Regions from separate parts of the Mesorhizobium sp. B2-4-17 genome, predicted to be linked through region 3. Evidence: predicted binding sites of a transcription regulator. Region 3 holds the regulator's gene; each other region holds the start of a gene.
What was found. The regulator PhoB, encoded in region 3, activates phosphate uptake and scavenging genes when phosphate is short. The targets are predictions, from matches to a motif close to TGTCATNNANCTGTCAT.
Positions count from the first base shown of each region.

Region 1: FJ548_RS09390 (DUF1045 domain-containing protein) is a predicted target of PhoB. The motif match lies at 1,862-1,878, and genes of this name have one in related genera.
Region 2: FJ548_RS11940 (YdcH family protein) is a predicted target of PhoB. The motif match lies at 1,980-1,996, and genes of this name have one in related genera.

Region 1 covers NZ_VFUX01000009.1:91,028-94,301, reverse strand. Annotated here, with positions in the region: gene iolE (myo-inosose-2 dehydratase) at 1-366, shown strand, start outside; gene FJ548_RS09400 (DUF3329 domain-containing protein) at 409-627, shown strand; gene iolB (5-deoxy-glucuronate isomerase) at 954-1,766, shown strand; gene FJ548_RS09390 (DUF1045 domain-containing protein) at 1,918-2,625, shown strand; gene FJ548_RS09385 (alpha-D-ribose 1-methylphosphonate 5-triphosphate diphosphatase) at 2,674-3,274, shown strand, end outside.
Region 2 covers NZ_VFUX01000012.1:132,140-135,413, reverse strand. Annotated here, with positions in the region: gene FJ548_RS11950 (lytic transglycosylase domain-containing protein) at 1-157, opposite strand, end outside; gene ispG (flavodoxin-dependent (E)-4-hydroxy-3-methylbut-2-enyl-diphosphate synthase) at 163-1,416, opposite strand; gene FJ548_RS11940 (YdcH family protein) at 1,731-1,910, opposite strand; gene FJ548_RS11935 (YdcH family protein) at 2,151-2,354, shown strand; gene FJ548_RS11930 (IclR family transcriptional regulator) at 2,366-3,154, opposite strand.
Region 3 covers NZ_VFUX01000020.1:84,740-88,013, reverse strand. Annotated here, with positions in the region: gene phoU (phosphate signaling complex protein PhoU) at 1-628, shown strand, start outside; gene phoB (phosphate regulon transcriptional regulator PhoB) at 744-1,433, shown strand; gene FJ548_RS17295 (ROK family protein) at 1,446-2,690, opposite strand; gene xylF (D-xylose ABC transporter substrate-binding protein) at 2,960-3,274, shown strand, end outside.

The DNA.
Region 1 (3,274 bases), on a different contig from region 3:
CACCTGGCCTTCGCTGGCGGCGATGTGCTGCGCGCCATCGACAACCACCACAGGCGCATCAACCATGTCCACGTGAAGGATGTGCGCATGGGCGTGATCGACAAGCTCGACCGTACGAAGCAATCCTTCCTCGATGCCGTGGCGCTCGGCGCCTTCACGGTACCGGGCGACGGCTCGCTGGATTTCGGCGCCATCGTGCAGCGCTTCGCCGATCATGGTTATGAGGGCTGGTTCGTGGTGGAGGCCGAGCAGGATCCGAAAGAGAACCCGCCGCTCAGGATGGCGCAGGTCGGCTACAAGGAACTGATGCGGGTGATGACGGCCGCCGGCTACACGGTCGAAACGCAAGGTTTTCCGCATGCCTGACGCGAGGGTTCCCCGCGAGGCGGGTTGCTATAGATTGGGCTGATGAAAGATTCCGAACATCCCTTCTTCCGACCACTTTGGCGGCGCGTCGCCGTCGTCGCGGTCTGCGTCCTCTGGTCGGTCATCGAGTTCGCCACCGGCACGCCGTTCTGGGGCGTCATCGCGCTCGGCTTTGCCGGCTATGGCGTCTGGCAGTTTTTTTACCTCTACAAGCCGGCCGACGAGAGCAAGGCAACGGCCGAGCCCGAAGCGAAGGAGTGACTGATCCTATGCGTTGGCGATTAGCATGGCCTTCGCAAATCTTCGGCCGGCGCCCTTCCAACTTCGTCATCCTAGGGCGAAGCAGGAGCGAAGCTCCGTCGCGGAGACCCTGGGATCCATGCCGTTACCTCGGCCGAAGGGCACAGCGGAGCGGAATTCTGCACCGTCACACCAGCTTCAAAGTCTTGGCATGGATCCTAGGGTCTGCGCTGCGTCGCTACGCTCCTTGCTGCGCCCTAGGATGACGAAGTTAGAAGCACTGCACCCTTTCAAACAGGCGGCTTGGCTTCAGGGAATCCTTCAAGCCAACGGAATAGGAGACAAAAATGTCGAAACTGCTGGTGAAGGCCGACAAGGGCCATGGCCGCGTTGCCCATGTGACGCCGAAAAGCGCCGGCTGGACGTATGTCGGTTTCGACCTGCATCGGCTGAAGCCGGGCGAAAGTGCCTCGGGCCAAACGGCCGATCGCGAGGTCTGCCTGGTGTTCGTGACCGGCAAGGGCACCGCCACCACCGGAGGCAAGGATCTTGGGGTGCTCGGCGAGCGAATGTCGCCCTTCGATGGCAAGCCGTGGTCGGTCTATGTTCCCGAGGGATCGGACTGGTCGGTAACAGCCGATACCGAGCTGGAACTGGCGGTCTGCTCGGCGCCGGGCCTGGGCGGCGGGTTGCCGGTTCGGGTGATCGGGCCGGACGATCTCGGCCAGGAGGTGCGCGGCAAGGGCACCAATACGCGCTACGTCACCAACATCCTGCCGGAAGGCGAGCCGGCCGATTCCTTGCTTGTGGTCGAGGTCATCACGCCGGGCGGCCATACGTCGAGCTATCCGCCGCACAAGCATGACCAGGACAATCTGCCCGCCGAATCCTATCTCGAGGAAACCTACTATCACCGCCTCAACCCGCCGCAGGGCTTCGCCTTCCAACGCGTCTATACCGACGCCGACAAGGATGGCCATCGCGCGCTGGACGAGGCCATGGCGATCGAGGATGGCGACGTGGTGCTGGTGCCCAAGGGCTATCACCCCTGCGCCGCCTGCCACGGCTACGACCTCTACTATCTCAACGTCATGGCCGGACCCAAGCGGACGTGGAAATTCCACAATGCCCCCGAGCACGAATGGTTGATGAAGGCCTGAGAATCGGGGCGGGACCGGTGAAGCTATTGGTCCAGCTCGGAAAAATCGTCGGCTAAGGAACTGAGGAGCGATTTGCCTTCGAAAACCCTTCAAAGCTTCGTCAATCCGTCATGGAAATCACCTATGGCAACGGATCTGATGAGGACTTGCCATGCGTTATGCCATCTATTTCGCCCCCCGGCAGGACGAACCGCTGGCGCGGATCGCCGCCAACTGGCTGGGCCGCGACCCGTTCGGCGCGGCGACAAAGCCGGTTGAGGCCGTGGCCGACCTTGCGGCGGCGGAAGTTGCCTTCCACACCGCTTCGGCGCGCCGCTATGGCTTCCACGCGACGCTGAAAGCTCCGTTCCGTCTTGCGGTGAACGAGACAGAGAGTTCGCTGCGCGCGGCACTCGACCAATTCGCCGAGGCGACGCCGGTGGTGACGATCCCGCGTCTCGTCGTCAGCCAGATCGACAGCTTTTTCGCGCTGGTGCCGGACGGTCCGCTGCCGCCGCTCAACCGCTTCGCCGACGACGTCGTGCGCGATTTCGACCGGTTCCGTGCGCCGCTGACCGAAGCCGAGATCGAACGGCGCAGTCCGGATTCGCTGAAGCCGGCCGAGTTCCGCAATCTCTGCCAGTGGGGTTACCCCTATGTCTTCGAGACGTTCCGCTTTCATATGACGCTGTCCGGGCGGGCAGGGCCACAGGAAAGCCCTCGTCTGCGCGCGGCAATCGACAGCCTGTTCGCGGATGTGCTTCGGCAGCCGGTGCTGGTGGATGGACTGACGCTGTTCGTCGAACCCGAACCAGGCGCGCCATTCCTGGTGCTTTCGCAGCACGCGCTGGGACGGCGCCCGACCAGAAAAACCGCCTGACCGCCTGCCGGAATAGCTCCGGCCGGAGATAACCGAGGACTGCCCGAAATGACCGCCGAGACTGTTCTTTCCAACGCCCGCATCGTGCTTGCCGACGAGATCGTCGAGGGTTCGCTGGTGCTGCGTGACGGCTTAATCACCGGCATCGATCCAGGTGCTGCCCGAACCGGCGACGACATGGGCGGCGACTATATAATTCCGGGACTGGTCGAACTGCATACCGACCATCTCGAAGGCCATTACGCGCCGCGGCCGAAGGTGCGCTGGAACCCTATCGCGGCCGTGCTCGCCCATGACGCGCAGGTCGCGACCGCCGGCATCACCACCGTGCTCGACGCCTTGCGGGTCGGCATGGATGAAGACGCCGACCTGACCTCGGACGACATCCGCAAGCTCGCCGATGCGATCGAGGACAGCGTGCGGGAAGACCGGCTGCGCGCCGACCACTTTATCCATCTGCGCTGCGAAGTTTCGGCGCCGGACTGCCTGCGGGCCTTTGCCAATTTCGAGACTGACGACCGGGTGAAATTGGCGTCGCTGATGGACCATGCGCCGGGCCAGCGCCAGTTCGTCAATCTCGAGACCTATGCCTATTATTACCAGCGCAAGCTGAAGCTGAGCGACCAGGACTTCCAGAAATTCTGCGAGA
Region 2 (3,274 bases), on a different contig from region 3:
CCCTGGGCAGGCCGTTCTGGTCGGCATAGGCCTGGATCAGATTGCAGACCCTGTCGATCAATCTCTGCTTGGCCGATTGCGGCGGGTCGGCCTGAACAAGCGCCGGCCAGCCCAGCCCACATAACACGATCAGCGTCGCCCAGGGGAAACGCTGCATTGGACTTACTCTGCCGCGGCCTTGCCGCCGCGACCGAACCGCTGCTCGATATAGTCGGCGACCATTTTCTCGAAATCCGCCGCGATCGAAGGGCCGCGCAGCGTCGCCGCCTTCTTGCCGTCGACGAAGACGGGCGCCGTCGGCGTCTCGCCGGTGCCGGGCAGCGAAATGCCGATATCGGCATGCTTGGATTCACCTGGCCCGTTGACGATACAGCCCATCACCGCGACTTTGAGGTTCTCGACGCCAGGATATTTCTCGCGCCACACCGGCATGTTCTTGCGCAGGTCCGCCTGGATGTTCTGCGCCAGTTCCTGGAACACGGTGGAAGTCGTGCGGCCGCAGCCGGGACAAGCCGCGACGATCGGCACGAACTGCCGGAAACCCATGGTCTGCAGCAATTCCTGCGAAACCTGCACCTCGCGCGTGCGGTCGCCATTGGGCTCCGGTGTCAGCGAGATGCGGATGGTGTCGCCGATCCCTTGCTGCAGGAGAATGCCCATGGCGGCGGACGAGGCGACGATACCTTTCGAGCCCATGCCGGCTTCGGTGAGCCCCAGATGCAGCGCATGGTTGGAGCGGGTAGCGAGTTCCGTGTAGACGGCGATCAAATCCTGCACGCCGCTGACCTTGGCCGACAGGATGATCTTCTCTCGGGCAAGGCCGATCTCTTCGGCCATCTCGGCCGACAGGATCGCCGACTGCACGATCGCCTCGCGCGTTACCTCCTGCGCCGTCAACGGGAAACCCTTGTCCTGGTTGTCGTCCATCAGCCGCGTCAACAGATCCTGGTCGAGCGAGCCCCAGTTGACGCCGATACGCACCGGCTTGTCGTGCTTGATCGCCATTTCGACGATCGCCGCGAACTGCCGGTCCTTCTTGTCCTTGAAGCCGACATTACCGGGGTTGATGCGGTATTTGGCCAGCGCCTCGGCGCAGGCCGGATGATCGGCCAGAAGCTTGTGGCCGATATAGTGGAAATCGCCGACCAGCGGCACATCGATGCCGAGGCGCTGAAGCCGCTCATGAATATGCGGCACGGCGGCGGCGCTCTCGTCGCGGTCGACGGTAATGCGCACGATCTCGGAGCCGGCACGGTGCAGCGCCGCCACCTGCGCCACCGTCTGGTCGACATCGGCCGTGTCGGTATTGGTCATCGACTGCACGACAACGGGCGCGCCGCCGCCGACGACCACGCCGCCGACGTCGACGCCGACCGAGGTGCGGCGGGGGAAGGGAAAGGAAAAATATCCGGTCATGCCGGCAGCCTTTTGTCTCTGAAGCGCCATGCACCCACGTGGACGCATAGGGCGCTCCGGGCCTATACGCTGAAGTCCGGGCATGAGGTGGAGGAGCAAAGATCGCTTGTCAATGGCGATAGGTCGCCACTGGCAGCAATTGAGCCTCGCGACGGACCTGAAAACAGGGCGCGACCCAGCGCGGCCGAGACATGGAACGTATGAGAGGATATCGGCTACCGGCTTGTAGCGCAGCGCTCAAAGCTCACCACGCCGGCGGCTTTTACCGCCGGCAAGCAAGACCGCAAGAGGTGAGCGGCTATATCAGGTGAGGGTCAATGCGTGGTCGGTTGCGCCCTGAGTTTCTCAATCGCATCCTTGATTGCCAGCTTGCGTCGCTTGAGATTCACGATTTCGAGGTCGTCCACCGACGGGTGGTTCATCGCGTCATCGATTTCACGTTCAATGTCGCCGTGTTTCCGCTGCAACTCATCAAGATGGGATGCAAGAGACATGATTGGTTCTCCCTTTCATGGTTTCCTCGATTGCAGCCGTCAAAGGCACGTCCACCGCAGGTCGCTTCTGTGACGGCACGGTGACACTGTGCCACCTTCGGACAGCGATGTCGAATGATCCGTGGTAGCATTCCACGACAATGTGAAATGTGGTATGGGCTGCGCGCCGGTGGCAGAAATTTGCCGCCCCCGCCCAATCAGGCCCAGTTTTGGGTGCCGCAGACGTGCAGACGGTAAAGAATGTCCGATCAGGAACAGGCCGATATTCGCCTCGAATTTTCCCGGCTGAAGCAGGAACACGCCGATTTCGACGCGGCGATCAACGCGATGATCGCCATGAATTGCGACCCGCTGCAGATCCAGCGCATGAAAAAAAAGAAGCTGGCACTGAAAGACCGGCTCATGAAGCTGGAAGACAAGATCATTCCCGACATCATCGCTTGAGGCGCGTTCGCCTATCCTGCGATCGAGAGCCTGGCCGCGCGGTCGCGCAGCAGGCCGATGAGGCTGCCGGTCCGCTCCTGCGACGTATCGATCGGGACCACCAGGCACATCGTCGCCTCGACCTTGCCTGGCGCTGAAAAGACCGGCACGGCAAGACATTTGGTGTAGGCATCGACCAGACCCGAGGTCACGCAGTAGCCGGTGACGCGCGCCTTGGCGATGTCGGCGATAAAATCGTCGAGCCGCAACTTGCGGCCGTCGGGCAGCACGAGATCGTCTTCCGATACCATGCCTTCGATCGCGGCCCTCTCCAGCCCCGCTAGAAGCAGCCGGCCGGACGCGGTCCAGGGCAGCGGTATCTGCAGGCCAGTGGCCGAGCTGATGCGGAACGGCCTGCTGCCCGGGCTTGAATGGACGATGGTGTAGCGGCCGCTCTGCAGCATGCACAATTCCGAGGTCTCGCCCGTCTCGCGTGACAGATTGTCGACCTCCTGGCGCCCGCGCCGCAGCAGGTCGTTGCCGCGCACATAATCCATTCCATAGAGATAGAGCTTCTTGCCGAAATAGACGCGGTTGCCATCGCCGGCCATTTCCAACAGGCCAGCATCGACCAGCGATCGCACCAGCGTATAGGTCGTCGAGCGGGGTGCGTTCACCCCCTTGGCAAGATCGCCGATCCCGATCGCCCTCTGCGTCGTGTGCAGAAACTCCAGAATCTCGAGCACCCGGTTGAGGCCCTTTTCACGGGAGCCCGAGATCTTCTCGCTGTCTGAAACAGCCAAGGCACTGCCATCTTGCATTGTCGATTCCTGGTGTTAGTATCTGTCTTGTACAGGATACATGCGTCTCTTGTAAGAGACAATCGGAATGATCACTGTCGCGTGTATGACCTGTGCGTAGGGGAACACAACATGAAGGGA
Region 3 (3,274 bases):
CAGCTCGATGGTCGGCGGCGCCACCAAGGCGCTGCTGAACTCCGACAACGCGCTGGCACAGCGCGTTGTCTCCGACGACGTCATCATGGACGCGCGCCAGCGCGAACTCGACGACCGCGCCATCACGCTGATCGCCAAGCGCCAGCCGATGGCCGACGATCTGCGGCATGTCGTCGGGTCGATCCGCATGGCCGGCGACCTCGAACGCATTGGCGACCTTGCCAAGAACATCGCCAAGCGCGTCGGTACGGTCGGCCTGTCCACCACGCCGCGCGACCTGTCGCATTCCATCGACGCCATGGCGCAGCTGGTGCTGATCCAGGTGCAGGGCGTGATCGAGGAGTATGCGGCGCACGATGCCGAGGCCCTTGCCAAGCTGCGCGCCGATGACGAACGTATCGACGTCAAATACACCTCCGTGTTCCGCGAACTTCTCACCTACATGATGGAGGATCCGCGCAACATCACGGCTTGCACGCATCTGTTGTTCTGCGCCAAGAATCTCGAGCGCATCGGCGACCATGTGACCAACATCGCCGAGAATGCCTACTATGTGCTGACCGGTACGCAGCTGCCCGCGAATCGTCCGAAGCAGGACGAAACGGCGATGTCGGCGCCGGCGGCTTGATCGTCAGAGCGGTTCACCGTTTTACGGAAAACCGCTCTCTCTCTTGTTTCCATGCAATTCCGGACGGAAAACCGCTTCACACTTTTCCTGGAATTGCCTTAGAGGTGACCAGTCGATGATCGCGCCACGCATCATGGTGGTGGAGGATGAGGAGCCACTCGGCGTGCTCCTCCGCTACAATCTGGAATCGGAAGGCTACCAGGTCGAGGTGGTCCCGCGCGGCGACGAGGCGGAGATTCGCCTGCAGGAGAACGTCCCCGACCTCCTGGTGCTCGACTGGATGGTGCCGGCGGTGTCCGGGATCGAACTCTGTCGCCGGCTAAGGATGCGGCCCGAGACCGAGCGGCTGCCGATCATCATGCTGACGGCGCGCGGCGAGGAAAGCGACCGCGTGCGCGGCCTTTCGACCGGCGCCGACGATTATCTGGTCAAGCCGTTCTCGACACCGGAATTCATGGCCAGGGTCAAGGCGCTGCTGCGCCGCGCCAAGCCGGAAGTGCTGTCCAGCGTGCTCAAGGTGGGCGACATCGTGCTCGACCGCGAATCACATCGCGTCTACCGCAAGAAGAGCGAGATCCGGCTCGGGCCGACCGAATTCCGCCTGCTCGAATTCATGATGCGTCATCCCGGCCGGGTGTTCTCGCGCAGCCAGCTGCTCGACAATGTCTGGGGGGAGACGATCTATATCGACGAGCGCACGGTGGACGTGCATGTCGGCCGGTTGCGCAAGGCGGTCAATAACGGCCGCATGCCCGACGTCATCCGCACCATTCGTGGTGCGGGGTATGCAATCCGCGAGGATTGAGCGCGACTTTATTCAGGCCACGTTCTTCCCGGAGCCGGCTTTCGCCTGCATGCCCGGCGCGAAAATCTCCTGGTCGACGAAGGTCAGCGCCCGCATGGCGCAGCCCTCGCGGATCAGCGGCAACTCGTTGGGCTCGGTGTCGAAGGAAATCGATTTCGAGTGCTGGCCGCCGGCGGTCTGGGCGATGGCCTCGCGCAATGCCGGCTCGATCAGGTCGAAGGCGGCGGCGCTGACGCCGACCATGGCGACGGGGGCGGGATCGATCAGCGCGAACAGGCTGCCGAGGCCGTAGCCCAGCGCCTCGCCGGCCCTGCGGTAGGCCTCGCGCTCGGGCCCGTCCGTTTGCCGCGCCGTCGCCGCCAGCGCCCGCATCTGCGCGTCGCTGACATCGGCGACCGGCTCGGTGTCCTCGCTGAGCTGCCTGGCGTTGCGCCAGATGGCGTAATTGCCGGCATAGGCTTCGACGCAGCCGCGCCGCCCGCAGCGACAGAGCGCGCCGCCTGGCCGATGGATCATATGGCCGAATTCGCCGCCCGAGGAATGGGTGCCGGTGAAGAGCTCGCCCTTCAGCACCAGGCCCATGCCGATACCGTGCGAAAGGAGAATGGCGATGAAGTCGTCGCGGTAGCGCTCCGGATCGCGCCAGCGCAGCGCCACCGCCATCATGTTGCAGTCATTCTCCACGGTGGCGGGGATGCCGAACTCGGCTTCGAGTATGTCGGCGAAGGCGATGTCGGTCTGCGGCGTGATGGGCGACCACAGCATTGCCCGGGCATCGGTGTCGGTGATGCCCTGGATCGCCAGCGCGATACGGGCGACGCTGCGCACGTCGAGGTCGGGATCCTCCAGGCGCCGCCGCACGATGGCGACGCATTCGCCGATCAGTGCATCGCGCGACATGGTCAGCGTATCCAGCCGGCGCTGTTCCTCTGATATGACCTGGCCGGCATAGTCGATGACGGCGACGGACAGGAAATTCAGCGACAGCACCACGGTCATCACCGTTGCGGCTTCCGGATTGAGGCCAAGCCCGACCTGCGGCCTGCCGCGTTTGAGCGCGCCGGCCTCGCTCGGCTTGCCTTCGGCCAGGATACCTTCGCCGATCAGATCAGAGGAAATCGCCGATATGGTGGAGTGGCTGAGGCCGGTGGTCGCGGCGATTTCGGTGCGCGAGGGCTGGCCGGCCCGGCGCACGGCCGCAATCACCATTGCGCGGTTGCGCCGGCGCAGATCGTCGTGGCGGATTCCGACCGACATGCCTTTCCAATATCCTCCCGGTCGCCGCGGCTCGTCGTGCCCCTCGAACACTGCGGCAACAGATCAAATACTGGCAGAAGCGGCCGGCGATGTCATTTATTTATTGCGGGGCCCGAAAAAAGGTTCTCGGCCCTGAAAATCCATCAGAATCATTGTTGACAGCCTTCCGGCTATGCATCACTATTTTTTTTGAGGCTCGAAAAAATAGAGCCTTTGTGCCGGCCTTCGGGTCAGTTTGGTCGCGCCATACGCGGCGCAGGGAGGATATCATGAAGAGATTCGCAGTCGCCATCCTGGCGGGTGTCGCCATGTCACTGACGCTCGCGTCGGTCGCGCAGGCGAAGGGTAAGGTCATCGGCGTTTCTTGGTCCAACTTCCAGGAAGAGCGCTGGAAGACCGACGAGGCCGCCATGAAGAAGGCGATCGAGGCCGCCGGCGACAAGTACATCTCCGCCGACGCACAGTCCAATCCCGGCAAGCAGCTCACCGATGTCGAGAGCCTGATCTCGCAGGGCGCCAATTCGCTGATCATCCTGGCGCAGGATGCCTCGGCCATCGGCCCGGCCGTCCAGAAGGCGCTGGAT